One region of the Alteribacillus bidgolensis genome, then DNA from elsewhere that is predicted to be linked to it. Evidence: predicted binding sites of a transcription regulator. Region 1 holds the regulator's gene; the other holds the start of a gene.
The links. The regulator NrdR, encoded in region 1, represses ribonucleotide reductase genes. The targets are predictions, from matches to a motif close to AACACNATATATNGTGTT.

Region 1 (15,374 bases):
ATCATAGTCATATTACAATAGTGTCTCAACGAATTTCCGTTTCGATTACACTATGATTACCATAACGAAATATTTTACATGCACCAAGGTGTTACAATGGATAAATGACATTACCAAATGACGGAAGACGTAGTTTTGCTTATATTTTGATCCTAAGTACTGTCAATGAAGGAGGTTCATCATGGAATACATTGCAGTTTTTGACGTTGGTACATCAGCTATAAAAGGATTACTGATGCAAAAAGACGGCTGCGTTTTCGAAGAGCGTTCTGCAGCCATTCATACATACAAAGGAAAACACGGGGAAAAAGAACAAAACCCCGAAGAATGGTGGACTGGCATGAAGTCTATTACAAGAGGATGGTTCGAGGAAAAGAATATACCTCCTGAGTCGGTGAAAGCTGTCACATTCAGCGGTCAAATGGAAAATGTCATTTTAATTAGAGAAGGAGAAAACACAGAGCGAGCTATTTTATATTCTGATATGAGAGCTGAAGAAGAATCCAGCTGGATTCAGAAACAACGCCCAGATTTACCGGACATTACAGCTAATGCTGTATCGGCCTCGACTCCGCTGGCCAAATTGCTTTGGTTGAATAAAAGAGAAAAAAAACCCGCCGCTGTCGTTTTCAGTGCGAAAGATTATCTCATTTATAAACTTACCGGAGTTATCACAACAGACAGTGTAACCGGTGCAACGACAGGTATGATGGATATCCAAACGAGAACATGGCACCCTGGTATACTGGAATCTTTCGGGATTGATTATTTCACCCTTCCAGCATTATTGTCACCTAATGATCTGGCCGGAAACGTGTTGCCCAGCGGGAATAGCGGTTTTCACGGAAACACTCCCGTTCTTTGCGGAGCAGGGGATGCAGGAGCAAGCACCATGGGAGCAGGAGCGATTCATGATGGTGACAGCTATTTTTACATCGGTACAACGGGCTGGGCTGCAGCTCCAACAAAAAGTCATTCCCCAAAAACCGCTGGTGTTTTCACACTAGCCCATGTGATACATAATATGAATATCTCAATAGCTCCTCTTTTGAATGCAGGCAATGTCTACGAGTGGACGAAAAATACATTTATGCCGGAGAGCTCGTATGAAACATTTGAAAATACTATTTCACAGTCTAAACCAGGTGCGGGCGGTCTTGTCTTTCTGCCTTATATTCATGGAGAAAGGTTCCCGGTTCAAGATAGCAATGCGAAAGGAATATATTTCGGTATCCAAGCGCATACAAGTCAAGCTGATTTTATGAGAGCTTCATTAGAAGGAATCTGTTATTCTTTACGGCATATTGCTGAAACAATAATAGAGGCAAAGGAAGGAAAAATCATTTTAATCGGCGGTGGAGCAAAAAGTAAATCATGGTGCCAAATACTTGCTGACATAACAAATAAAACAGTGAGTGTACCAGAAAATAGTGAATACTTGCCGGCTGTAGGCATAGCATCTACTGCTTTTCTTTATCTTGGCTGGGTGAAAGACGCTGGACAATTTGTTGACAGCTACATAAGTTGCCTTCCAAAAAACATATACCGACCCAATCAAAAGATTAGAAGCGTATATGAAAAAGGTTATAAACAATATGTAAAACTCTACCCAAGTACAAAAGAGATTTAAGGGAAATCGGCTTATCAACAATCTCTAAGTGGCTGTTTTCTAAAAAATAATATCTACTTAACTGGAATAAAAAACAAGCTGATTTTCTTAATACCCGAAAGAAAAAACAGCTTGTTTTTTTCTATTGCAGTGAATTTAGCTTAAGATGAATGTTGACTAGCATTTTTTCTCATGATAATTTTCATCTATATGTTTCATAAGAACAGAAAGGTAATCCATTGCATGGGGATATTGCTTTTGAATATAAATGTTAGAAAATAAAAAGCCTGAACTCAAACAGTTCCAGGCTCACGTATGTATTTTACACACACTTCGCTCATCTCTTCTCTGCTAACTTAAGCGGTATTTCCATACTGTAACTCTGCAGGACTTTAATGCATATAAGAATTTTTCCGCAACTTCTTCTATACTTATCATATCCGTAAAGGCGTTTGTTCCACTTTTTTACTGGAGAATAAAAAACTCCAACGGTCCAGGGTTGGAGTTTTTATCATTTAAGGATTTTATATATAGCTATTTTTTAAATGGTTCTACACGTTTTTATCCGATATATTTTTCAGAGGCCATTCAGACTGAGGATGAATTATTAATTTTTCTTGAAAAATCATTTCAAATGTTTGTACGGTCCCTTCCTCTCCGTCAGCGTATACGTGAAGTTCTTTAGGGGCTAGGCTTACCGCTGGACTAACTGCCATATATTCAAAGGGCAGGCTTTTTTCAAATACTAGCGTAGGTTCTAAATGATGGAGTCTCGTCCATTGATCTACCGGTTTTAAATGCTTATCGAGAAATACAGGTTTTTCTTTCAATAATACATGAAGCACGGAACATAACGAAGCAGTATACTTCAAATAATGACGGCAAGCTTCAATCATCGTTTGGTATTCTTGCTCCCACTTGTATTCATCAATAGCTGCTGACGCCGCTTTCATGAGCAGGTGATGATAATTACCAAGCCGAAATGTCAGCATAGGGTCCCATTGTATGACATCATTGTTTTTTATTTCTTCAGTTAATTCATGATAAACAAAATGCTTTCGTTGTTGTAACAGATTGGTTTCTGGCACCTCCTCTCGTTCCCCTTCAAGAAGAGAGTGGGCAATTTCAGTGATTGCGGGTGCCTCTTCTCTATAAAAAAAGGTCCGTTCAATATGTTCTTTTACCCAATACAGTTCTTTCTCTTCAATCATATAATCACATAGTGAAGAAGCAAGGTAAGGTATTATGCTTTCCTGCCATTGATCTTCTGTACCATCAAACTCCCATAGAACCCTCTCTTTATGTTTGTAGAGTTCACCTGTATATATACCCTTACGCTCCCATTCCTCCTTTTCCTTACTAAACCAATTAAAGATTACTTCGCTATCTGTTTCACATGCAAAACCGATCGAGAACAATCCTTCATTCCCCCCTGCTCACAAGACATGTCTTAATCCGAATTTTCATATAGGAGAGCTCCAGCTTTTGTTAGGCTGGTCCAGTTATACCTTGTTTACAATTGCAATCGTCTGCTCTGTTTTTATACCTATGGAAGAAGGAAGATAAAAATGCCTAAAATCAACGCAGAAATAGGAAAACCTTCCAGATTTCTTTCTAGAAGGTTGTTTTAGATGACATTTTAAACTGTGTATTCGTACTTCAAATGGGCAAACGTTTAAAAGGGCTTTGGCTGGAATTCTGCATGTTTAATAAAGGCTCTTTCGTCTTCAATTAATCCGCAAGCGCCGCATTGAATTTTTCGGGATGGACCATTGTAGCTGATATGAAACGAATCCATATTATCATTAGTGTATTGTTGAACAACTTCACCAGACTGCGGATCCAATTTTACGGGTGTTGCCATTTGTTCAATAATGTTGAAACGTGAACGATTACTTTTACAGTTTGGGCAAAGGTAAGGTTTTGTCAATTAGGACACCTCCAATGGTTATATTGCCCATTTTATTTCTGCTTATTACCATTTTTTAATTAACCTTTATCTATACTCCATCGAAGAAATAAAATTCTAATATGGACTGCTCGTGTTTACAGGGCATCTTCCCCAAACTATCCTATAAAAATTAAGAAAACGCTTATCCTCATGAAACCCTCTAAAGAGAGTCTTCATTAGACAAGCGTTTTTTATTTTTCTTTTGTTTTTTATTAGTTTTGCATCACAAAATCTTTTTCTGCTTTAGATTGTCCGTCAAAGCGCCGCAGAATGTTATATTTTGTATCACGCTGTGCCGGTATCTTGCCAGCCTCACGGATAAGCTGCAATATTTGATTTGTATTGACTTTATGTGTCGTCCCTGCAGCAGATACAACATTTTCTTCCATCATCGTGCTGCCAAAGTCATTACAGCCAAATTCCAGGGAACGTTTACCGGTTTCTGGCCCCATCGTAACCCAAGATGATTGGAAATTAGGTATATTGTCAAGGAATAACCGGGAAATCGCTACATTTCTTAAGTATCCCTCAGGCGAAATAATTTCACCTTTCATGTTTGTATTATCTGGCTGAAAGGTCCAGGATATAAAGGCAAGGAAGCAATTGCTTTCATCCTGAGCATCACGAATTTTTTGTAAATGCAATGCCCGTTCTTCATTCGATTCCGTCAAACCGATTACCATGGTGGCTGTTCCATGCATACCGACCTTTTTCGCTGTTTTCATACAATCGATCCATTGTTCTCCCGTACATTTCAAGCGGCTTACTTTTTTACGTGTTTCTTCTGTTAGAATTTCAGCGCCGCCTCCAGGAAGAGAATCCAAGCCAGCTTCATGCAGCTCCCTTAATACCTCTTCTAAAGAAAGACCGGAAACTTCTACCATCTTGTAAATTTCTGCAGGTGAAAAAGAATGCATCGTCATTCCTGGAAAACGTTTTTTAATTTCTCGAAGCAAATCCGTATAATAGCTAAATGACAGATCAGGATTTGTGCCGCCTTGCATAAGTATTTCTGTTCCGTCTACGTCAGCCGTTTCCTGGATTTTCTCAAAAATTTCTTCGTTAGATAGAACATACCCTTCATCAGAGCCAGGTCGTCTATAAAAAGCACAAAAACGACAATACGTATCACAGAAATTCGTGTAATTAACATTACGGCCGATTACAAAAGTAGTTACGGGGTCTGGGTGCCATTTCTTTGTTATTTCATTTGCTGCTGCTCCCATTTTTTCGATTTCATCACTTTCATACAAACGAACAGCATCTTCCATTGTTAAACGTTCACCATTTAAAGCTTTGGTGAGAATCGGATCTATACTCATTACAAAACCCCCAATTAAAAAAGTGGGAACCCTTCTAAGATTCATCTTGTCTATTACCAGACTGTATCTTACACATGTACTTAATAGGCAAGAACTACGTTTATCCTATCATAATTTTCAAAAGTATTCCCAGTATTAAGTTCGATTTTTACATTTCTCGACGGTTTTTTCCATCGATAAAAATCGATGTCGTTAAGTGCTTAATTCTTTCCATAATACGTTTGGCTTTTAATTGTTCAATCCCGCCCTTTTGGGAATAAGACAAATGCGTTTCGAGCTCATCATAATCATAATTTGAAGAATACAAAGTAGGCAGTTTTTCCATAAGACGATATTGCAAAATAACACCTAAAACATCATCACGAACCCAGGCAGAAGTCGTCTCTGCCCCAATATCGTCCAGTATTAACACTTCTACGTTCTTTACGTTATCTATTTTTTCCTGCACCGAACCATCTGATAAAGCTTGCTTCATTTCTCTAAAAAAGTCAGGTACATATACGATCATAGAAGAAATATCGCGTTCTGCCAATTCATTAGCAATCGCCCCCATCATATAGGTTTTCCCTACGCCAAATTTACCGTAAAGATATAAGCCGTTTGCATCTTCTCCGGGCTCAGCCTGCAAAGCGAATTTCAAGCATTGATTACTGGCTGACAGGCGGCTTGCATGGTCTTGTTCGATATCATCAAAGGTTGCTTCCAATATTTCTTTTGGAATATAAAGGCTTTTAATAAGCGACTGCTGTCTTTTTCGTTCATCAGCCTGTTTTTTTAACCGGCACGGGTGATACGTAATAAGCGGCTGCCCTTTATCGGTTACTAGCTCAGGCTGATATCCCTGCATCATATTAGGACATTCTGCTAAACCAGGACAAGCATCGCAATTTTGTCTTTCCCTTTTATACTCAAAAAATGTCATCATATGCGTTTCCATTTCTTTTGTTGTCCATTCCGGGTGTTCTTTGAGAAATGTTTTAATTTGCGGATACGATAATACTTCTTGTTTTAATTTTTCGTACCTCTTCCGCCAATTATTGTTATCCATAAAACGTTCTAAAGACGACCGGATTGAGTCCATATTAGGTCACCTCATTTTTGCCGGCTGCTTTTACGCAGTCTCAGCATTTCCTCAAACTGCTGTTTTTGTTTTTTAAGACTGGAGTCATTTAATATTTCTTTTTCAGGCTTGTCTGCTTTTTGCGCCCCATTTTCGAGCCATTTTGGGAGCTTATCTTTTCGTACATACGGGCGGTAAGAGCGTGCTTGTCCTGCTGTATTCATTTCTCCGCCGCCTGCAGGCTGCCTCTGCTTTCTCGTCTGGTATTCTTTTTTAGCTAGATCCATGGCTTCTTTTACGGTTTGAATATGTTTACGTGACCAATGTCCGGCTATTTTTTGAACAAGATTTTGATTGAGCTTCATGTTATTCGTTTTTAAAACATAGTCAATTAATACATTTACTACACCAGGCTGAAGCTGATAATCAAAAATCAAAGACTCAACCAGCTTCACATCAGAAAGCGGCACCTTCGCTCCATCCGATATACTTTCTAAAAATGCTAACGGAGAAGTTTGTTCGTAAAAAAGAATCATTTTTTCCTTTTCCGTAACGGGTTCTTTTTCTGACATTGTCCGGTGTTGGGCTGGCTGTGTACGCAAACCTAACGCCGGCGGTTCACTGCCATATTCAAACCGATACCAGTCTTGAACTTTTCGGCGAAGCTCTGCTTCATCTATCAAGTCATCATTAGAAAGAGACTGCTGAACGATTCTGCTCATTTCTAAAGGGTCAAGCCTATATACAAAGGCTAGACGCCGGATAACTGATTTAATTGGTTCATTTAATAGTTTATCCCCTTTGATAAATACGGGAAGATCAGCTTTTAATAGATCAAAGTCGAAGGCACTTTCATTAAAATGGATGTTCTGCTCGTGATAGTCTCCTTCCAATTCTTTGTCTTCTTCGACATTTGATAGATTGTTGCGTGGATTAATTTCTGAGTATTGTAAAGATGAAAAAACATCGTTAAATGCAGCTGTTACTTCGGAATAGGCCCGCGTATCCACTGCTTCGATCAAAAACCGACTGCGCAGTTGAATGTATCGATCTTTTCCTAGTTTATTATACAAAAAAACACTCAGTACATCATTTTGAAAAAATTGGGCAGGAGTCATTGGAGGCTGTAATTCATATATAAAAAATGTCGACTTTTCTTCCTGCCGGCGAAACGTCCTCATTAAGCCGATCCCTTCCAAAATACGTCTTGCATCATAAATATCATCAAGCGGGAGGTTCAGCATTGCCATTAATTCGTGATGTGTTGCTTCCCCGCTCCAAAAACAATCTTTTTCCAGCTTGCTCCATAACATATTATACAAAGAAATAGCTGTTGCTCCTGTTAAAGGCTGATACAACAGCTGCAGGGTTTTATGTTCTCTGTTTCCGAGCTGATCTGCCGTTCGCACAGCATAACGATCAATTGGCAGCAGTTCGGTCCAATGAAGTGACATACCGCCCCCCCTTTCAAAAATAACCAAAAGCTTTTCTTATAGATAGTAAAAACGTGGAAAAAAGAGCTTAGGCCCTTTTCCATAAGCTCCTGTTACTTTTCATTATCTTTACTAATGAGTTCTTTTAATTCATTGATAAATACATTTATATCTTTAAATTGACGATATACAGAGGCAAATCGTACGTAAGCAACATCATCTACCGAAGCAAGCCGCTCCATCACCATTTCACCTATATCTTCGCTTTTTATTTCTGATTTTCCGTCACTGCGCAGTTGTTGTTCAACAGCGTTTACAATTTCTTCCAATTTCTCTAGTGGAACTGGCCTTTTTTCACATGCTCGAATTAAACCGCGCAATATTTTTTCTCTGCTGAACTCTTCTCTGGTTCCTTCTTTTTTTACGACAATCAGAGGAATTTCTTCTACGATCTCAAACGTAGTAAAACGATGGTGACAAGCATCACATTCCCGACGACGCCGAATAGATTTTCCTTCATTGCTTGGTCTTGAATCCAAAACTCTTGTTGCATCAGAGTGGCATGCAGGACAAAGCATTTTATATCATCTCCATTAAAAACTCGGCTTGTCGCCTTTTAAAGGCCCCCTGAAAACACCACGTATGGTGCAGCGGTGCATTCGTACGTCGTCCTGATTGTGAATACCATCATTTTTCTTATACTGTTTATCATAACTTTCGTAACAGTATTAGAAAAACTTGGCTTGCCGCCATGAATAAAGGAAAACACCTAGGCAAAGGTAAACTTTCTTAACGTACAAAAAACCGCGACTTAGAAGCCGGCTTTTACGCTCATATTATATATATTTTCTATCATACCATTTTGGATAACGTCTTGGAAAGGTGGATATTTCTCTCCTAAGAAAAGCATATGTATTAGCGGATTTTAAAGCGTCGACTTGAACGGGACATGCATGATTTATTTCTTTTCACTCGAGCCTCTCGGTACTGTAAAATCATATTTGCTGCCGATCCCTATGGCAGAAGACGTAGCTTTGCTTATACTTTTACCCTTTAACAAATTTAAACTTTCATGAAGCATAAGAAAAACCCGGCTTATGAACGGCCGGGTTGAAAAATATTACATCATTATATTCAATTATGCACTCACCATTGATTTTTTGTGTATTTGTTTCCCTACATAACGTACTAAATCAACTACTCGGCATGAGTAACCCCACTCATTATCATACCAAGCAAGAATTTTCGCTTGCCGGTCGTTCATTACCATGGTAGATAATCCATCAATAATAGAAGAATGTTCGTTGCCGTTAAAATCTACAGATACTAATGGATCATCTGTGTATGCCAAAATTCCTTTTAAATCTGTTTGAGCTGCATTTTTCAATGCTTGGTTAATGCTTTCTGCAGTAACTTCTTTTTCCGTGTCTATCACAAGGTCTACAAGTGATACATTTGGAGTAGGAACTCTTAAGGCCATGCCGTTCATTTTTCCATCGAGATTAGGAAGAACTTTAGAGATCGCCTTGGCCGCTCCAGTGGAAGTCGGGATAATAGATTGACCGCATGCTCTTGCCCTCCGTAAATCTTTATGAGGGTTATCAATATTTTTCTGATCGTTCGTGTAAGAATGAACCGTTGTCATCAAACCGCTTTCAATTCCAAACGAACGATCAAGTACTTTTACTACTGGAGCAAGACAGTTTGTTGTACATGAAGCGTTTGAAATAATATGGTGGTCAGCCGGGATATAATCTTCCTCGTTAACTCCCATAACAATTGTAACGTCTTCATCTTTTCCCGGGGCGGTAATGACTACTTTTTTGGCCCCTGCTTCTATATGAAAAGATGCTTTTTCTTTTGTTTTAAATTTTCCGGTTGCCTCGATAACTACATCCACATCCAAATCTTTCCAGGGAAGGTTTTTTGGATCACGCTCACTAAGCAGATGTATTTTTTTCCCGTCTACATAAAGGGCTTCATCTTTTCCTTCTACTTCTTTATCAAATACACCATGAATGGAATCATATTTTAAAAGATGAGCTAATGTTTCGGCAGGATAGCTGGCATTTACTGCCACAACATCCAAAGAATCATCCGTCAGCGCTTTTCGGAATACCATCCGGCCAATCCGCCCAAATCCGTTTACTGCTACTTTTGCTTTCATACAGAAGAGCCTCCCTGCAATTTATGATATACTAATTAATCCCTTTTATAAAATTAGTATATCACATTAAGGCTTTTTGGTACTATTTATTTTGAAATTTTTTTCGAAAACCTCAATTGCCCTAGTACATTTTTAATTAGAAAAACCGGAACCTTAGTTTTCTTATACTTTGATTCTTTAGTAAAGTTAAACTTTTCTAAGGAATAAAAAAGGCTCCAGACGGTATGTGCACCGAACCAGAGCCTCGTTTTCGTTTTTCATGTAATATTCCAATCTTGCAATATGTTTTCAAGCTGCGTAATGGACGATTCTCTTGTATCATTATTATCAATAATCGCGTCTGCGAATTGCTTTTTCTCCTTTAACGGCATTTGGGAATCGATCCGGTTGTTCGCATCTTCTTCTCCCTCTTGATCTCTTTCCATTAATCTTTTCTTTTGAGTCGTGTCATCTACATATACAAGCAGTACTTTATCGACCATGAATTGAAGATTATTTTCAATCAACAAAGGTAGATCAAACACAATGTTTTTACAGCCTTCTTCTTGAAATCTTTTTTTCTTTTCAATCATACGCTGCCTAATCGCTGGATGCATAATCTGGTTTAATATCTGGCGCTTGGAGTCATCACCAAAAATGGCTTGCCCTAATTTTTTTCTAGCAATCGTTCCATCATGCTCAAGGATTTTTGTTCCAAACTGTTCTAGCACCTTTTCATAGGCAGCTTCACCCGGTTCTACTACCTCTCTAGCAATTTCATCTGCATCTATGACAGGAATGCTGTGTTTTCGAAATTGATCGGCTATTAAACTTTTGCCACTGGCAATACCACCTGTTAAACCAATAATCATTGCCATCTCTCCTCTTTGCAGGGCTAATGAAGAAAGAAGAGCCTGGATCACAAGCTCTCTTCTATTCTCTCTAATGCAAGTTCCATAATCCGAGGCAAATAAGAAGCACGCCTGGTACAAACGATAATTTTTGTACTATTTCAAAGGCTGCTAGCTTCTTACCGCCTTTCATTCCGCCTGCTAAAAACAATGAACACATGAAAGCGACAGCTCCAGCCAATAAAAAAGGGGACAAACCAAGCAGTGATGCTCCGATTCCAGCGCCAAAGGCATCTAATGACAGCGCTGTCCCGAGAAACAGAGCTTCTCTTGGACTGATGCTTCCTGAATGGTCCATATCTGCTTGATCCGGCTGTTTTATAATACTCACTAATTGAGACAACATTCCCCTTTTTTTCCCCGCTTCATCAGATGGTTTTTCTTTCTCTAACGGAGAAGCTTTGTTATCCTTTATAACCTGAATCAGTGCCCAAACACCGATAAGAATTAAAATGCCGCCTCCAATCGTTTCTGTTACAGCCGGGGGCACATACGCTGAAAGCACTGATGCTGCTGTTCCTCCTATTAGTACGGACAGCCCCGAGCATAAACCAATAAATAAAAGAGATTTTACTGGCAGCTCTAAGCCGCGTAATCCATAAGCCAAGCCTGCTCCAAAACTATCTACACTAACTGCAAATGCCAACAAACTTAAAGAAATGAATTCTGTCATAGGAGATGGGCTCCTCCCTGTCTGCGTCTACGACAGTATATGGAAAGGGCCCATTCAGTGTTACTTTCCTTTTAGAGCAACAATTGCCGGCTGACAAGAAGAGCAATAATGCGTCCCCCTGCCGGCCACGACTGTTTTTATAATTTCACTTCCGCAAACCCTACACCCTTCTCCTTGACGGCCATATACATGTAACTCCAATTGAAACAATCCCATTTCTCCATTCCCGTTTACATAAGAACGAACAGAACTTCCACCTTTAAGAACAGCATTACTAATTGTTTCTTCTACTTTTTCGTGTAATGCTGCAATTTTGCTGTTAGATAAAAGAGCTGCTTTTGTATCAGGACGTATACCTGCTTTAAACAAAGCTTCATCCACATAAATATTCCCAAGCCCAGCAACCGCCCGCTGATCTAATAGGACCGTTTTCACATCCCGGCTCGTAGCTTGAAATGTTTCTTTTAAATAATCAGGCGTGAACGTTGGATCCTCAAAAGGCTCAGGACCTAATTGGCTTAATGGCTGAGTACTCATCTCTTCTCCTTTTGGAAATAAATGCATGGTGCCAAATTTCCTTACATCTTTATATCGTAATTCTGTTCCGTCTGAAAAGAAAAAACGGACATGGGTATGTTTATCAGGGGCACTTCCATCTCCCATCTCATACTTTCCTTCCATTCTCAAATGGGAAACTAACACATAATCATTAAGCTGAAATGTCAAAAATTTTCCTCGGCGCCCAATATGCTGAATTTCCTGTCCATGCAGCAGCATATCAAACGCTTCTATGTCATCAGGCTTTTTTATGATTTTAGGCCATGTTACATCTACTTGTTCTACTTTTTTCCCTTTAACTAGTTTTGTTAATGTTCGTCTGACAGTCTCCACTTCCGGAAGTTCCGGCATCGTCACTTTCTCTCCTTACTTTGCATCATACCAAGTTGGCCCGTAAGAAACCTCAGCTTTTAGAGGAACATCAAGCTGCATGGTTTGTTCCATCACTTTCGGTACGAGCTCTTTCATTTTATTTACTTCTTCTTCAGGCACTTCAAAAATTAATTCGTCATGAACTTGAAGCAGTAAACGACTGTGTAAGTTTTCCTTTTCTAATGTGCCGCTGACATCTACCATCGCCTGCTTAATAATATCAGCCGCTGTTCCCTGAATCGGAGTGTTCATTGCCGTACGTTCTGCAAATGAGCGGCGGTTAAAGTTTCTGCTTGTAATTTCCGGCAGATAGCGGCGGCGGTTTAACAAAGTCGTCACATAGCCTTTTTCCCGAGCTTCTTCTTTTATATCTTCCATATATTCTTTGACATTAGGATAACTAGAAAGATACCGGTCAATGAATTCTTGTGCTTCTTTTCTTGTTATACCAAGACTTTGCGATAACCCATAATCCGATATACCGTAAACGATTCCAAAATTTACCGCTTTGGCCGTTCGTCTCATATTGGCTGTAACGTCTTCTTGCTTCACATGAAAAACGTCCATTGCCGTTTTTGTGTGAACGTCCATGTTTTTCTGAAAGGCTTCTAGCAGCCCTTTGTCTCCAGCAATATGAGCTAAAACGCGAAGTTCAATTTGAGAATAATCGGCCGCTAAAATAGACCACCCTTTTTTCGACGGGACAAATGCTTTGCGAATGCGGCGTCCTTCTTCAAGCCGAATGGGGATATTCTGCAGATTCGGCTCGGTAGAACTGAGCCGGCCTGTTTGTGTTATCGCTTGATTAAATATTGTATGAATCTTGCTTGTATCAGGATGAATTACTTTCAAAAGTCCTTCAATGTAAGTGGATTTTAACTTTGCAACTTGCCGGTACAACAAGAGCTTTGGAATAATTTCATGCTGGTCTTCAAGTTTTTCGAGCACATCGGCTGAAGTAGAATAGCCTGTTTTTGTTTTTTTGATAACAGGCAGATTCAGCTTTTCAAACAGTATAGGACCAAGCTGTTTTGGAGAATTAATATTAAATTCCGTTCCTGCCAGCTCATGAATTTCTTTTTGTAATTCATCAAGCTTTGCATCCAATTCTTCTCCCATTTTCTGCAGTTGCTCTTTATCTACTAGTACACCAGACGTTTCCATTTTGCCAAGAATAAGTGAAAGCGGCATTTCTAATTTTGTAAAAAGGTCATATTGTTCATTTTTCTTCAACTCTTCTTCTAATGTGCTTTTTAAAGAAAAAATAGCCTCACCTTTTCGAACCAAGTGATCGGCAAGTGTAATTTCTTCTGGAATCGCTCGTTTTGCTCCTTTTCCATATACAGCATCATCCGAGTGAACGATATGTTTGTTTTTTCTGGCGGCAATATCTGCAACATTGTGAGAAGAGACAGAAGGATCAATTAAGTAAGAAGCAATCAGCATATCATGTGTCACACCAGCAAGTGTAATACCCTTCCAGCCTAAAGCTACAACGCCGCGTTTTGTATCAAACATGTATTTTTCTTTTGAGTCATCTGCTGCCCACTTATGAAAGCTTTCTGATGATAATGCCGTGTCAAGTGGAATATAATATCTGCCTGTTTTATTAACAACTGCAATTCCCCAAATATCGGCATGGTGGTAATTTTCACTTGGAACTTCCACTACTAAAGCAGAAGGACTAGCGAGTATTTCTTCGGTGACATTTTCAACCTTCTCGAAAGGCACATCTTCTAGCTCCTGCTTTTCTTCTTCTGCATCATCAAATTTGCTAAGAAGAGATTGAAACTCCAATTCTTTAAACAGATCTATTACTTTCTTTGTGTCTAAGTCTTGGCACTTTAACGTATCAATCTGCACATGTATAGGTGCGTTTCTAAAAATGACGGCTAATTCCTTACTCATTAAAGCTTGCTCTTTATTTTCTTCAAGCCGTTCTTTCATCTTTTTCCCTGAAATCTGGTCAATCGATTCTAATACGGCTTCTACCGATCCGTGTTCTTTTAATAATTTTAAAGCAGTCTTTTCTCCAATCCCAGGTACTCCAGGAATATTATCAGAGCTGTCACCCATTAGCCCTTTCATGTCCACTATTTGTTTAGGGTTTATTCCATATCTTTCATCTATAGCTTGAATATCATATGTTTCTACATTTGTTATCCCTTTTTTTGTAAGACTTACCTTGGTTTTATCTGAGACCAGCTGCAGTAAATCTTTATCACCTGAATATACTTTTACATCCCAAGCTTTTTCTTCTGCTTGTTTTGACAATGTTCCTATAATATCATCTGCTTCATAATTGGCTAATTCTGTATGGGAAATATTAAAAGCATCAAGCATTTCACGAATCAATGGAAGCTGTTCGGATAACTCAGAAGGGGTCTTCTGTCGTCCAGATTTATATTCATCATATGTTTCATGACGAAAAGTCGTTTTACCTGCATCAAACGCAACGAGCAAATGGGTTGGATCCTCTTCTTCAAGCACTTTTAATAACATTGTTGTAAACCCATATACAGCATTTGTGTAGACGCCTTTATCATTATTTAAAAGCGGCAGAGCAAAAAAAGCCCGATACGCAATACTATTACCATCAATTAAAACCAGCTTGCTCAATGAGAAAGCCCCTCTCTATCTAAATTAATTCGTCATGTTTTCATCCAAATATATTTTATCACAGACACGCATTTATTACTTCCAAAGGATCAACGGTGCTGCACAGGTTTGCCTCCAAATGCTTAGGCAAACGCCATATCCTTGTTTTGTTACCAATTATCCCCACCGGCATTAGAAGAATTTGGCTTATCGCCAAGTCCAAATGGGGGAAGTTGTAGATTTGCTTATAGTTTGATCCTTTAATAATGTTAAGCATTCCTAAAGTACCAAGAAAAAGCAGCCCTTGAATAAGGACTGCTTGCTGCTTTTTAGTCAACATACCCCATTAGGATACGGGCATATGGTGAATCAGATGGAAGAACAATGACAGTTTCATCATCGATTGTCTTTTCGTAGGTTTGCAGCGTCTTATAAAGCTCATAGAATTCTGGATCGCGACTGAATGCATCATTGTATATTTCAGCAGCTTCCCCTTCGCCTTCACCGATTATTTCTTCAGCGTCGGCTTCTGCGCTTGAGATCATTTCAGTTACTTCTTTGTCTGTATTAGCTCGAATACGATTTGCTTCTGCATCCCCTTCTGATAAGTATTCTTGTGCTGTCGATTCCCTTTCTGAAATCATGCGGCGGTAAACAGCTTTTTCATTATCTTCGGGCAGGTCGGTTCTTTTCATTCGAACATCGGTTAAAGCGATGCCGTAATTTCCTTCTTCAAGCAGT
Region 2 (15,374 bases), 1.6 Mb from region 1:
CAGCTCATCTTCACTGCTAAAGATATTGGAAATTCTTCTTCTTTATATCCATAATTAGAAAGGTCATCTGGGAGAACCATTATCCTGCCAGACGTAAGGTCTGAAGCAATAATTTTTAAACTGCCCTTTGGAAGGTCTTTAAATGTATAAATATTCTTTTGGGCTAACAAGCTGTTTATCCATCTTTCAAGTTTATCTCCTCTATATAAACCTAAATTCCAATAAACAGACAACCATGCCAGCCACGGAGCATGTTCCATTAATTTCGTTTTATCAAGCAGGTCGTTTGCTTTTAATGGCATGATGATAGATTGAAGTTCCTTTGCAGTATATCCTGCTTTTACTAAAGCTGCCATTAGTGCACCTGCACTCGTTCCGGCTGTCCTCTCAAAACAATACCCTCGTTCTTCCATTATTTCTAATGCTCCTAAAAAAGAAAATGCCTTTACACCACCACCAGCAAAAACACCATCAATTCTCATGGACCTCTCCCCAATTACTTTTTTTTATACTATGGCCCAAACTTCATTGATGTGTTGATCTTGACATAAAAACGTCATTTTTCACATTAGATACTGACTTCTGCACCCGGAACAAATATTCGCAGTTTTAGTAAAAAGTTCCTCTTTATCGTGTTCGTTCGCACGGCTGGGCACTGAAGCTAGACATGGATCAAATAATATATGAAACAATTATCATTTCTTAGACCATTAGAAAAACTCGGCTTGCCGCCGAGTCCTTATGGTGGAAGTCGTCGTTTTACTTATACTTTGTTCCTTTAACAAAGTTAAACTTTCCTAAGGTATAAAAAAACCCGCCCCTTCTTGGACAGGCTTACATTTCTTCTATTTCATCCGCTTCATTTTTCCGCTGAATCTCTTTTAATAATTGTATTCTTTCATCGTTTTCTTGAAAGAATTGAACCACATCTCCAATACGATCTATGGCATCCCAGCTAAGATGGTGCTCTATCCCTTCTACATCGTCATAGATATATGCTTTATCTACACCAATCAATTTTAAAAAGTCCTCTAGCAGTTCATGTCTATAAACCAATCTTTTTCCGACTTTTTTTCCCTTTGCTGTTAGTACAAGTCCCCTATATTTTTCATACACCAGGTAATCTTTTTTATCAAGTTTTTGAACCATTTTCGTAACAGAAGAGGGGTGTACTTCAAGTGCCTCTGCTATATCCGACACTCTTGCATATCCTTTTTCTTCTATTAATTTATAAATTCTTTCTAAATAATCTTCCATACTTGGGGTGGGCATCCTGGTTCCTCCAATACGAGATAACAATAGTTACATGGATAATTAAGTTAAATTAGTGCTTCATATAGTGTACAATATATTCTTTTGAACCACAAACCAGCCTTTTTATTGCTCTTTGTCAGAAAACCTCATTTACACTTATAAATATAATACTTTGTAGTTGAATGAATTTCATAATACATTTCTATATCATTATAAACGAACATTTTATAAAATTCCTCGTCATCGTTCGATTTTCTCTTCAGGCGGACGCTTTCACTCTCGGGGCACAAGCGCGACATCTACTCCACTCACTTTATTCGTTATCGTAGTGTCTTCTTTGCCGGGGGCTTGGCTTCGGCCTCCTCGGCAGGAAGCTATCTGCGGGCCTTCAGCAAGCTTATCCTGCAGTCGCCGACTTCCGCTACAATCGATATAATGTTCGTTTTTGATAATCAAAATAGCACTTATGAAATTGATTCCGTTATAAAAAAAAGAGAGGAGATTTCCCCTCTTTTTCGATAAAGTTTATTTACAGACCACACTTTAATTGAGCACCGCAGTTAGTACATGTATTGCATCCGCCCATATCTTCAACCGTTCCTTCTCGGCAAACTGGGCAAGTATCACCGATTTCATTTCCAAAATTAATGGTAGTAGAACGTACATCTTTGATTGTATCTACGAGTACAACCTTATTTTCATTTTTTTCTTGGTCGTTCTCCGTCGCTTCTGTGCTGGCATCCAAATCATTTTCTTCTGCCTTTAGAGAAAGAACTTGGGCATCACGGCTTCCATCTACATAAACCGTGCCGCCTTTGGCTCCTCCGCGATAAAGTCTTTCATACACCTTTTGCACCTGTTCTACCGTATATCCGCGCGGGGCATTAACCGTTTTAGATAGAGAACTGTCTACCCATTTTTGGATGACACATTGAACATCAGCATGTGCTTCTGGTGTTAAGTCCATTGCAGAAATAAAAAATTCAGGAAGATTGCTGTTATCGGCTTCTGGGTTTTGTTCCAAATATTCTTGGACAATCTCTGCATTTACTTCAATAAATTTACCAAGCCTTCCGCTTCGATAATATTTAAAGGAGAAATAAGGTTCAAGGCCGGTGCTTACACCAACCATCGTTCCCGTACTTCCAGTCGGCGCTACTGTAAGAAGATGAGAGTTGCGGATCCCATGCTGTAAAACAGCTTGTCGTATGTCTTCTGGCATATTTTTCATATAACCGGTATTAATGAATGCTTGACGCAGTTCTTTGGTTTTTTCTTCCGTCTCTCCAACAAGAAATGGAAAGCTGCCTTTTTCTTTGGCTAATTCAACACTTGTCCGGTACGCGGTTGTAGCAATCGTTTTAAAGATTTCATCAATAAGCTGATTCCCTTCTTTTGATCCATAACTTGTTTCAGCGTAAATCAGTAAATCGTGCAGCCCCATTACACCCAGGCCAATCCGCCGCTCTCCTTTGGCCTGATGTGTGTTTTCCTCGAGAAAATACGGGGTCGCATCGATTACATTATCTTGCATACGTACACCGGTTTCTACTGTTTGCTTGAGTTTCTCAAAATCTACTACTTTATTTTCTTTATCCGCCATTTCAGCAAGATTCACTGCAGCTAAGTTGCATACTGAATATGGTGCAAGCGGCTGTTCGCCGCAAGGATTAGTTGCCACTACCTTTTGTCCGTAGCTTTGAGCGTTTGTTTGCTCATTGGCATTATCAATGAAGAAAATACCTGGTTCTGCAGAGTAAGTGGCACATATATTAATCAGCTTCCATAATTCTTTTGCTTTAATTTTTCGATACGTACGAATACCATATCCTTTTGCTTCCCACTGACGGACATCTCCAATTTCCTGCCAATATTTATTGTACTGTTTCATTTCTTCTTTTGTGTAATTTTCTACATCAGGAAAGCGCAATTCATAATCTTCATCATTTTCTACAGCATCCATGAAATCATTTGTTAAACATACAGAAATGTTGGCTCCTGTTAAAAATTCCGGCGAATTGACAGAATACGTTCCGCCATTTTTCAATTTTTCTTCTGCTTCTTGAATAACTTTAGAATCAAATCCACCTTGACCTGGGATATTTTTATAATTTAAAACTCCCTGATATAAAGCTTCTTCTGTTTCTGTCAACGGACTGAATTTTAATTTTTCTTTCACTAACATTTTAATCTGCTCATCCTCTGTATGATCTAACAAAAACCTTAAAATCCGAGGATTTTGCATCTTAGAAATAATAAATTCGAGAATGTCTGGGTGCCAGTCTGCAAGCATGATCATCTGAGCACCACGACGGGATCCTCCTTGTTCAACTAAATGAGTAAGCTTTGCAATGTCATCGAGCCAGGAAACAGACCCTGAGGATTTTCCATTTACACCTCTTGCTAATGTATTTCTAGGTCGAAGGGTAGATCCGTTTGTCCCCACTCCGCCTCCTCGGCTCATTATTTCCATAACTTGTTTACGGTGTTCAGAGATTCCTTCCCTTGAATCCTCAATAAAAGGCATCACATAACAATTAAAATAAGTAACATCTGTTTTAGCTCCTGCTCCGTATAAAACACGCCCTGCAGGAATGAAGTTCATATTGACCAATTCTTCATAAAACCGTTGAAAAGATTGTTCTCGTTTCTCATCTGTTGTTTCTACTTCAGCTAGGCCTGTAGCATTTCGTTTCGCTATTTGTTCATAGTAAATTTCAAGCGGTTTTTCGATGACGTCAAGTGATCTCGTTATTAGCCCTGTTTCTGCTTCTTCTGGGTCGAGCACGTGGTGAAAACTGTCATCTACTAATACTTTAGCTTTTCCAGCATCCCAATCTAATTCCATGACAATTCCAAAACCTCTAGCTGGGAATTTTGGATCTTCTTTAACAGTCAGTACTACAAAGTCTCCGTTTTTCAATGTTTTTTTCTCTGTATCTTTAAAGGTATACCGGTCAAGCATTACTAAACGAGATACACCTTTTTTGGTCATATGCATATCTTCGGTAACCGGGTGTACTTGGGGGAAAAGTTCAATATCTTGGTTTAACTTTTGTTTATCAACTTTTATTACTTGCTGCATGGTAGCACCCATTTTTTTTCGTCCTCCCCGTTCATTCTATGGTATGTCTAAGCTTACCATATTCAATTACAACAAATCAATATATTGTATTTATTGAAATGTCCAACACACTATATATGGTGATAAATAGAATTTTGCTGAAATTTGTCAACTACAAAAACATACGATATCGAGAGAATAATCAAGCATATCTGACCATCTCTTTATTCATTTATATAATTACATTAATTTCTATCTTGCAGATTTAAAAAACAGGATCATCTTATTTTTCGTCAAAACAAAACACTTTTTTATATTATCGGTTCCTGAATAAATTGTATGTTACAGTTTAGATAAAGAAACAAATTATTTAAAAGACATCTGAATGGAGGTTGTACTTTGGAATACGTTTGGTTAAAAGACAAAATAATATCAAGACACGACGCCTATGTCCATTTCGATGATAGAGGTTACTACTTCGGCGATGGTATCTACGAAGTTATCCGAGTGTACGATGGATTACCATTCTTGTTTGATGAACATTTTGAACGTTTTTTAAGAAGTGCTAAAGAACTAGACATGCCCCTTCCTTATTCCATTACTACACTGAAGGAAAACATCAGGCACCTATTGCAAAAAAATGATATCAAAAACGGTTACGTCTATATACAAATGACTAGAGGCGAACAAATTAGAGACCATCTTTACTCTCGAGATATAATACCCGTCATAACTGCATTTACAAAAGAAGCAGAAATACCTGTAACTAAACAAACAAACGGAATCTCCCTGCTGGCAACGGAAGATATACGCTGGCTCCGTTGTGATATTAAAACGATCAATTTGCTTGGTAATGTTATGGCAAAAAGAAGAGCAGAAGACTATTATTGTGATGAAGCTTTACAGCATCGAGGAGACATTGTCACAGAAGGGTCTTCCTCTAACATCTTCATCGTCAAAAAAGGTGTCATTTACACACATCCTGCTAATCACTATATTTTAAACGGCATTACCAGGCAACACGTATTTAATCTTGCACAGGAAGAAAAAATCCCAATTTTTGAAGAAGCTTTTTCCCTTGAAGAAACGATAAATGCTGATGAAATTTTTGTGACTAGTACCACTCTTGAAATCATGCCGGTAATAAATATAAAAGGTTCGATTGAAACATCTTTGCAGCCTGGGACTATTACCCGAAAGCTGCAGCAAGCTTTTAAAGAACATACACATGCTGGTTAGAATTGTTTCTACTTAATTTATTACCGTTTCACTAAAAAGACAAACAATAAAGCGGTTCCTTTGTCATAGCGGAACCGCTCTTTCCATTAACGGCGGAAATTCCATTCTTCCAATTCATATTTGGTCCTTGCAAGCTCCCATACTTCTCTTTCTTCTCTATCATTTAATTGATAAGGCTCCCAACCTACATTCAAGCCATCAGCAAAACCTTTATGGAATGCTTCAGAAACATCTTTTAATTCAACTGGTGAACTCTTCAGCTCATTGATCGCCACAGCTTTATTTTTAAATGCTTTTTGCATTCTTTTTCTTACCCGTTCACTTGGATATTTAAAAAGATTGAATAATTTATCCTCATCTATATCTAAAATAATCGAACCGTGCTGCAGAATAACCCCTTTTTGTCTTGTTTGAGCACTTCCTGCTATTTTTCTTCCTTCTACAACCAGTTCGTACCACGAGGGTGCATCAAAACATACGGAAGAACGGGGATTTTTCAATTGATTTTCTTCTTCTTTCGTACGTGGAACAGAGAAATAAGCATCCAGTCCAAGATACCGAAATCCTTGTAAAATTCCTTCTGATATAACTCGATAAGCTTCTGTTACTGTAGCAGGCATTTGCGGGTGTTCTTCTGAAACGATCACACTATATGTTAACTCTTGATCATGAAGTACCCCGCGTCCACCTGTTGGCCGTCTAACAAATCCTAGTCCATATTTGTTTACAGCCTCAAAGTCTATTTCTTTATGTACTTTTTGAAAATAACCAATAGAAAGTGTTGCTGGATTCCATCCGTAAAAACGAACAATTGGCGGGAGCACCCCCTTGCTGTGCCAATGAAGCAGCATTTCATCCATCGCCATATTATAAGCAGGAGAACAATTGCCCGAATCAATAAAATACCATGTTTCTTTATCCATTAACCTCCACCTTTCTTCCTGTTCTTTCCCCAACAGAACAACACTCAGCTTGAAAAAGCCTCATTAATAGAGAATTGCGATAGGCTGTATTAATTTTTTTTTAGTGCAAAAATAGTCTACCAAACCTTTTAAAAAAACAAAAGTTTGATGATTGTTAAAAAGTTTCCAATCAAAAGGTTTTGCTTAGTGATAGAATCATTATTATAATACATCATGTAGCCTAATAAAGGAGTGGGAATTGATAATGATTACATGGATTTTATGGGGAATATTAACAGCCGTTCTCGTTTTTATGATTGTCCGGCGTTTTGTAAATCCTAAATTTTTAACAGAGTTGAACGAGAGTGAGTTTAAAAAAGGGTATCGGAAAGCACAATTAATTGACGTTCGCGAACCACGCGAGTTTAACGGAGGACATATCCTTGGTGCTAGAAACATCCCTTTATCTCAGTTAAAACAACGAATTAATGAAATACGCCAAGACCAGCCTGTATACCTCTATTGTCAATCTGGTGGAAGAAGCCGGCAGGCCGCAAGAATCATCAAGAAACAACGCGGTACGGATAATATTTTTCATTTAAAAAAAGGGTTTAAGAAATGGACAGGTAAAATCAAAAAATAAAACCCCTAACCAACAAGCAGGGGTTTTTACAATCTGGAGGCTGTTAAATAAACAGCCTTTTTATTAGGCCTTTACTTTATTTTCTGAATCTGCCCGTTTTTTATATTTTAAAACGGGTTTTCGTGCTGCCAATGTTTCATCGAGCCGCTTGATTACAGTCGTATGCGGAGCTTCTTGAACAATTTCTGGATCTTTTTCTGCTTCTTGGGCAATTTGTATCATTGCATCTGCAAACTCATCAAGTGTTTCTTTTGATTCTGTTTCTGTCGGCTCAACCATCATGCATTCTTCCACATTTATTGGAAAGTAAATAGTTGGTGGATGGTACCCAAAGTCGAGCAGTCTTTTTGCCATATCCAGGGTTCTTACGCCAAGCTTCTTTTGACGTTTTCCTGATAGTACAAACTCATGCATACAGTTACGATTGTATGGAAGCTCAAAATAAGGCTGAAGTCTTCTCATTAAATAGTTAGCATTTAACACAGCGTATTCTGAAACTTTTTTCAACCCTTCTGCTCCCATAGTTCGAATATACGCATATGCTCGTACGTTAATCCCGAAATTACCATAATACGGTTTTACTCTTCCAATGGAGTTCGGCCGGTTATTTTCCCATGTATAACCTGTTTCACTTTTTATCAATATTGGTTTAGGCAAAAAAGGGGCAAGCTCTTTTGTAACACCTACTGGTCCGCTTCCTGGACCACCTCCTCCATGCGGCCCTGTAAACGTCTTGTGCAAGTTTAAATGAACCACATCAAATCCCATATCTCCTGGTCTTGTAATGCCGAGGATCGCATTGGAATTTGCTCCATCATAATACAATTTGCCGCCAGCATCATGTATTATAGCCGACATTTCTACTATATCTTCTTCAAACAAACCTAACGTATTTGGATTAGTTAACATAAGCGCTGCCGTGTCATCGCCTGTCACCTCTTTTAAATGATCCAAATCAACAAGACCTCTTTCATTTGTATGCACGGTGACAGCTTCGAACCCTGCAACAGTAGCGGAAGCAGGATTCGTTCCGTGAGCAGAATCCGGGACAATAACTTTGTTTCGATGATGATCTCCATTGGCTTCATGAAAAGATCTGATCATCATTAAACCGGTCCATTCTCCTTGTGCTCCGGCAGCAGGCTGCAAGGTAACTTGATCCATCCCTGTAATTTCAGCAAGGGATTCTTGCAGATCATACATCATTTTCATAACTCCCTGCACCTGTTCTTCCGGCTGATAAGGATGAACATGAGCAAATCCCGGCATACGAGCAATGTCTTCATGAATTTTCGGGTTATATTTCATTGTACAAGAACCCAACGGATAAAAACCTGAGTCTACGCCATGGTTTCTAGAAGACAATGCTGTGTAATGTCTCATAATCTGTAATTCTGATACTTCAGGAAGTTCTGGTTCATTCGTTCGAAGATATTCTGCTGGGAGTAAATTTTCCACATCTGTTTCAATCAGCTCATCTTCAGGAAGAGAATAACCAATCCGCCCTGGTCTGCTTAATTCAAAAATAAGGGCATGTTCTTCAGTCTGCATTTACGGCACCCTCCAGTTCTCTAGCAAAATAATCCATTTCTTCTTTTGACCTTAGCTCCGTCACACATACAAGCATCTGTTCATTACGGTTATTATCGACTTTAGATAGATCAAAACCGCCAATGATCCCTTTTTCTTTCAGCTTTTTGTTTATAGATGACACTGGTCTTTTTACATCAATAACAAACTCATTGAATACAGGCTGTTCATTTACAATATTTATACCTGTATTTTTTACCTGTTCTTTAAGATAATTAGTATTTTTTATGTTTTGTACCGCCATTTGTCTGAGTCCTTTTTTTCCAAGAGCACTCATCGCAACGGATGCAGCCAAAGCATTTAGAGCCTGATTGGAACATATATTCGAAGTTGCTTTATCACGACGGATGTGCTGCTCTCTAGCTTGAATTGTCAACACAAAACCCCGTCGTCCATCTTCATCTACTGTTTGTCCAACTAATCGGCCAGGCACTTTTCTCATTAATTTCTTAGAAGCTGCAAAATAGCCGCAATGAGGTCCTCCCATTTGCGAAGGGATCCCAAAAGGCTGCGCATCCCCTATGACGATGTCGGCGCCAAACTCTCCAGGCGGAGTCAGAACACCAAGCGCCAAAGGATTGCTTGATACAATAAATAAAGATTTATAATCATGTGCCGCTTTTTCCATTTCTTTTAAATTTTCTAAAGAACCATAAAAATTCGGATATTGAACAATAACTCCTGCTGTACTGTCATCTATTGCATCTTTTACCGCCTCAACGTCTGTCTGTCCTTTAAGAAGGGGAATTTGTTGAACAGTCAAATCGGGACCGCTAGCGTACGTTTTCAAAACCTCTAATGCTTCTGGATGAACCCCTTCTGAAACGATAATTTTTGTTTTTTTCATCTTGCTGTAACTTGCCGCCACTAATGCCGCTTCTGCTAAAGCAGTCGCCCCGTCATACATTGAGGAGTTAGCAATTTCCATCCCAGTTAATTCGCAGATCATTGTTTGAAATTCGAAAATGGCCTGAAGTTCTCCCTGAGAAATTTCAGGTTGATAAGGTGTATAAGCTGTATAAAATTCAGATCTCCGTATAACATGATCGACAACAGATGGGATGTAGTGATCATAAACTCCAGCTCCTAAAAACGAGGGGTACACTTTTATATTATCGTTTTCACTGCTTAGCTGCTGAAATTCTTTTATAAGTGCCGGTTCCGATAAAGGAGAAGCAAGGTTCATTTCTCCAGTAAATCGAATTTTTTCGGGTATTTCTGAAAAAAGCTCACCTGTACTTTTAACTCCAATATAATCTAACATTTCTTGTTTATCTTCTTCTGTCATTGGCAAATATCGAAAACTCAATGTTCCAGCCTCCTTTTTGTTAAGCCTTTTTATAAAAAGGTGTTGAAATAACGACAGCTTTTAATGTTTTTTTGCGTATCTTTATATAAAGTTCTGTATCCAGTTTGGTATACGGTGTTTGTATAAGAACAAGTCCTATATTTTTTCCGAGTGTCGGTGATTGCGTTCCCGATGTTACACGGCCAATGATATCCCCTTTTTCATTTAGCACTTCATAACCGGTTCTAGGTATGCCTTTTTCCAGCATTTCAACCCCTGCCATTTTCCGTTTAACCCCGGATTCTTTCTCTTTTTTTAATGCTTCTTTACCTACAAAATCACTATCTTTTTGCAGTTTAACAGCAAACCCAAGACCTGCCTCTAACGGGCTGATCGTTTCATCTATTTCTTGACCGTAAAGAGGAAGACGAGCTTCAAAGCGAAGCGTATCCCGGGCCCCAAGTCCGCATGGCGCTATTCCTTCTGACTCTCCTGCTTTTAGAATGGCTTTCCATAGAGAAGGTGCTTTTTCGGCACTGCAATAGATTTCAAAACCATCTTCTCCGGTGTATCCTGTTCTAGACACTAAGGCATTTACGCCGTTTAGATCAACGTTTTTACGAAACCGAAAAAAACCGATGTTTGACAAATCTTCATTCGCAAGTTTCTGCACTATTTGTTCAGCTTTAGGCCCTTGAACCGCAAGTTGTGCATAATAAGATGACATATCTTTTATCAATTCTTCATCTCTAGCATGCTTTTTTAACCAATCGATATCTTTTTTTGTATTGGCGGCATTTAACACGAGCAAATAATGATCAACATCGAGCTGATATATTAATAGATCATCTAAAGTGCCTCCATTTTCATAACAAAGGAGAGTATAAAGAGCTTTACCCGGTTCTAGTTTGGCCATGTCATTTGTAATAATAGACTGCAAAAAATCGTAAGCGTCTCTTCCTTTTACTTCAGCTTCTCCCATATGACTGACATCAAATAGACCTGCTTTTTCTCTGACTGCCCGATGTTCTTCTTTAATGCTTGTGAACTGAACAGGCAGCTCCCATCCTCCAAAATCAACTGTTTTAGCACCTATTTCTTTGTACAATGGAAATAATGATGTACGCTTTAATTCCGTCATTTTTCAACCGCCCTTCTTTAGATAAATTCAAATTTCTTAGAAAATTTTTTTAAATACAAAAAAACAGAGGAATCCCTTTAAAAAGATTCCTCTGTCCTACAACCAGAAAGTTTCTTCTCCATCGCGGAGAATGTCTTCGTGGGTGGCTCTAAAGAGCTCTCTCCAGAGATGCGTCAGACAAAAGTCTTTTTGCCTGAGAGATTCACTGCACAAACAGTTTGCTCCTTCGGCGCCGTTTAAAACGATCTCTCCCTTTGTCGTCATCCGCTTTGTTATGTTTATTGATTATGTATGAATAGAAGTTTTCCAATATATGAATAAAAATATTTTTAATTGCACCATACTAATCTTACTGCGTTTTTTATTCTATCATGAGGGTTCGTGGTTGACAATCTTTTTTTCATAAAGGAGCGAACATTATGGAGCCTGAAATTAAGTTTCTTTCGGATTGGGAACTTTCAAAGGAGAAAAACTATGAAAATCGATTTATATCCACATGGGAACAGTTTTCTTTAGGTTATGAATCCGAACAATGGACCTCAACCCCCTCATTTGATGGATTGTTATGCCAAAACCATCTTTCCAGCCTTGAGCTATTTTCACACCAAGAAAAAACAGCAAAACGAGTCATAGAAGAAATGGACGGCAAAGCCATATTAGCTGACGAAGTTGGACTAGGAAAAACGATTGAAGCAGGTTTAATTTTGAAAGAATATATGGTCCGTGGTTTAGTAAAAAAAGTATTAATATTAGCTCCAGCTTCCCTTACTGGCCAGTGGGCAAAAGAGATGAATGAAAAATTCTATATTCCGGCGGTTACGCAAAGAAAAACGTATGTATGGGAAGAAGCTGATATCGTCGTAGCATCGATTGATACGGCAAAACGACCTCCTCATAGAGATATTGTACTGCAGCAAGAATACGATATGATTATTTTTGATGAAGCACATAAATTAAAAAATCCAAAAACAAAAAACTATGAATTTGCTCGATTGCTTCAAAAGAAGTTTTGTCTAATGCTTACCGCAACTCCTGTTCAAAATAATCCTGGGGAGCTGTATCATTTAATAAATTTATTAAAGCCCGGTTTATTAGGAAACATGCAAGAATTTAAAACACTGTTTAAAGAAAGAGGACAAGAAGCTGTAAAACATATCGTTCAAAAAGTAATGGTAAGAAACCGCCGGGACCAAACCGGCCTTAAATGGACAAAACGAAATGTATATTCGACTTACATTGATTTCAGTGAAGAAGAGAGAACGTTTTATGACACTCTCTTTCAATTAAAAAAGAGTCCTGAAAACATGATACACGGTTTTACCGCAACCACGCTTTTAAGAGAAGCATGCAGCAGCAGAGAAGCTGCATATATGACGTTAAAAAATTTATATGAACAAAAAGAGATTTCTAATACTTTATTTGAACAACTAATGACTTCCCTGCAATCTATTTCATCCAATAGCAAAGCAGAAAAGGCTCTAGATATTATTCAACGAACAAATGAAAAAGTAGTGCTCTTCACAGAATATCGAGCCACGCAGCTGTATTTACAATGGTTTTTTCGCCAGCATGGAATATTGTCTGTCCCTTTTCGCGGCGGCTTCAAAAGAACGAAAAAAGAATGGATGCAGCAGCTTTTCAGAGATCGTGCTAAAGTAATGATTGCTACAGAAGCTGCGGGAGAAGGGATCAACCTTCAATTCAGCAGCACAATCATAAACTACGATCTTCCTTGGAACCCAATGCGGTTAGAACAAAGAATAGGCCGATTGCACCGGCTCGGACAAACAAAAGATGTAGAGGTCTACAATTTTGCCGTTAAACAAACGGTCGAAGAACACATTCTTTCCTTGCTTTATGAAAAAATTAAACTGTTTGAAAACGTTATTGGCGAACTCGATACGATTTTAGCTTCTACTTCCTATTCTTCCTTTGAAGGATATATTACAGATGCCTTGCATTCGTCAGATTCCGAACAAGAAATCGAGTTAAAATTGCATCACCTTTCCGAATTGATGCAGCAATCCAATTAAAGAGAAGGTGTTACGTCATGGAACAAAAAGTTCTCCACCAATTTGTCAAACGTTATTTTAAGGCCAATGATGCTGACATTCTTATAGATGATAATAAGCGTCTTAAAGTACAATTAACAGAAGAGTTAGATCAACAGTTAATGAATCGCCCCTTTTATTGGCAATATATAAAAAAAACAGGCGGAATTCCACAGCCCATGACACTTACCCTCATTACAGAAGGAGAAAAAGAAAAGCAAGAAAAAGCCGAATACCTTCATTTCGGATCACCGCGGTTGCATCAAATTTTTCAATCTGCAAAAAAACAAGGAAATTGGACAATCCTTTATGAAGAGAAGAAAGAAGGAAAGGAACCAACCCCATTGTTCCCATGGCTGGTTGTTAATGTGAAAATTTCATACACGTCTTATCAGCGCAAAGACAGTATACAATCCATCGGACTTCAATTAATACACGGTCAAATGGTTGAAAATATGATGGAACATCTAAATAGCAAGAAATTAAATAATATAATAGCTGCACATTCATTTCCTATGCATTCCCTCATTCAAGTAAACAGCGGCTTACAACGGGTTAAACGGCATATTGAAAACAGGCTTCTAAATGAGCCTAAACATTGGGCAGAAAAAGCATACCAAAAGATGAAAGAAGAAATAAATATTCTAGAAGCATACTATCACTCTTCTTCTCAGCCACAGGAAGAATATGTACAAGAAAAAAATGCAATTGTTGAGAGGTACAAACCGAGAATATATGTGGATATTATTAATTCCGGACTTTTTTATTTAGGAGACTCTTCATTTCAATAGAATGAAATGCAAAAAACGAGGTCCCACGGTTTGGGCCTCGTTTTTTTATAAGTATGGGTTCTAGCACTCCTATACTTCAGGGGCTCCGCTTACAAATATCGTCATAATGGAAAACCATCCGAAGACTAAAAACGAAATTCCAGCAAAGCCAACTGCAAAAAAGTTTCTTCTTTTAATTTCCCGGATTGTTGCAATTCCACATAAAACAGCTACAACAAGAAGCATAACACCTAATGCCATGGAGCATTCCCCCCTTTATGTATTGGTTCCATTCATTTACAACTATATTATTTGATATGACAAATTTCATTATTATTATACCCTTTTTTAAAAAGACATGCATTAAAAATTTTAACTCTAAAACATACATTGATATAATGGTATCATTAAATCCAAGATAAAGATGGAGGAATACACAATGAAGTGGAAGCAGATTCCATTAGGACCTTTACAAACAAATTGTTATGTTTTGTACGATTCTGATAAAAATGCTGTTATATTTGATCCAGGCGGGGATGCACAAATTTTAAAAAGCTGGCTGAATGAAAACAAGCTTATCCCTGCAGCCATTCTGTTAACCCATGCTCACTTTGACCACATAGGAGCAGTAAGTGACATTAGGCAGTCGTATGATATTGATGTTTATCTTCATGAAAAGGAAAAAGATTGGTTAACAGACCCGAACAAAAACGGCTCAGCTCTATTTATAGGGAATTCCTCCATAACATCCGCACAAGCTGATCATCATATTAATGGAGAAGGAAACCTTACAATCAGTACTTTTTCATTTGAAATGTACGAAACCCCGGGCCACTCTCCTGGCAGTGTCTCTTTTTACCATTCTGAAAGCGAAACAATATTTTCGGGAGATGTTTTATTTTCTGGTGGCATTGGCCGTACAGACCTTCCTGAAGGTAATCATCAAACATTATTAAATTCCATACACGATAAACTTCTTGAGCTGCCTGAAAACACCCAGGTAGCCTGCGGGCACGGTCCTGTTACAACAATAGGTACAGAAATGGACAGCAATCCATTTCTAAATGGATTTTAAGTCTTTTATAAACATTTTTTGTTCCTTTACTGAAAAAATACTTACTTTTATGATTATAAAAATAAAGTATGAATAAAAGCCATAATAATAGCAGACGCAGCTATTATTATGGCTTTTTTAAAGAAAAAGATCTCCCGGGGGAGGGAGATCTTTAAGGGGAGTAAATCGTATTGAAAAATGAACTATGAGGGGGAGGGGGACTCCCTAATCATTGTTCTAACAATGTGTTTTTAGTATATTATATGTGTTAACACTATGTCAATAGTATAAACCTATATTAAATGTGAGCGTTCACGACGGGATTTAATATTGGTCAGATGATATAGATTAAAATCCACATCGGGAGTTTAGTCGATA

Region 2: the regulator NrdR is predicted to act here: its motif matches at 4,446-4,463, upstream of CEF16_RS02510 (vitamin B12-dependent ribonucleotide reductase).

What each region holds. Positions count from the first base shown of each region.
Region 1 is NZ_KZ614149.1:2,044,805-2,060,178, forward strand. Features, by position in the region: gene CEF16_RS10260 (xylulokinase) at 182-1,630, shown strand; gene ytxC (sporulation protein YtxC) at 2,161-3,027, opposite strand; gene CEF16_RS10270 (DNA alkylation repair protein) at 3,285-3,539, opposite strand; gene mqnC (cyclic dehypoxanthinyl futalosine synthase) at 3,773-4,882, opposite strand; gene dnaI (primosomal protein DnaI) at 5,031-5,963, opposite strand; gene CEF16_RS10285 (replication initiation and membrane attachment family protein) at 5,975-7,396, opposite strand; gene nrdR (transcriptional regulator NrdR) at 7,489-7,953, opposite strand; gene CEF16_RS10295 (glyceraldehyde-3-phosphate dehydrogenase) at 8,514-9,542, opposite strand; gene coaE (dephospho-CoA kinase) at 9,800-10,393, opposite strand; gene ytaF (sporulation membrane protein YtaF) at 10,464-11,105, opposite strand; gene mutM (DNA-formamidopyrimidine glycosylase) at 11,166-12,014, opposite strand; gene polA (DNA polymerase I) at 12,030-14,654, opposite strand; gene hflC (protease modulator HflC) at 14,963-15,374, opposite strand, start outside.
Region 2 is NZ_KZ614149.1:457,056-472,429, reverse strand. Features, by position in the region: gene CEF16_RS02520 (patatin-like phospholipase family protein) at 1-482, opposite strand, end outside; gene mntR (transcriptional regulator MntR) at 835-1,272, opposite strand; gene CEF16_RS02510 (vitamin B12-dependent ribonucleotide reductase) at 1,784-4,351, opposite strand; gene dat (D-amino-acid transaminase) at 4,718-5,557, shown strand; gene CEF16_RS02500 (lipoate--protein ligase family protein) at 5,644-6,480, opposite strand; gene CEF16_RS02495 (rhodanese-like domain-containing protein) at 6,725-7,102, shown strand; gene gcvPB (aminomethyl-transferring glycine dehydrogenase subunit GcvPB) at 7,166-8,653, opposite strand; gene gcvPA (aminomethyl-transferring glycine dehydrogenase subunit GcvPA) at 8,643-10,001, opposite strand; gene gcvT (glycine cleavage system aminomethyltransferase GcvT) at 10,021-11,121, opposite strand; glycine riboswitch at 11,293-11,385, opposite strand; gene CEF16_RS02475 (DEAD/DEAH box helicase) at 11,541-13,154, shown strand; gene CEF16_RS02470 (YqhG family protein) at 13,172-13,963, shown strand; gene CEF16_RS02465 (DUF2759 domain-containing protein) at 14,033-14,203, opposite strand; gene CEF16_RS02460 (MBL fold metallo-hydrolase) at 14,382-15,017, shown strand.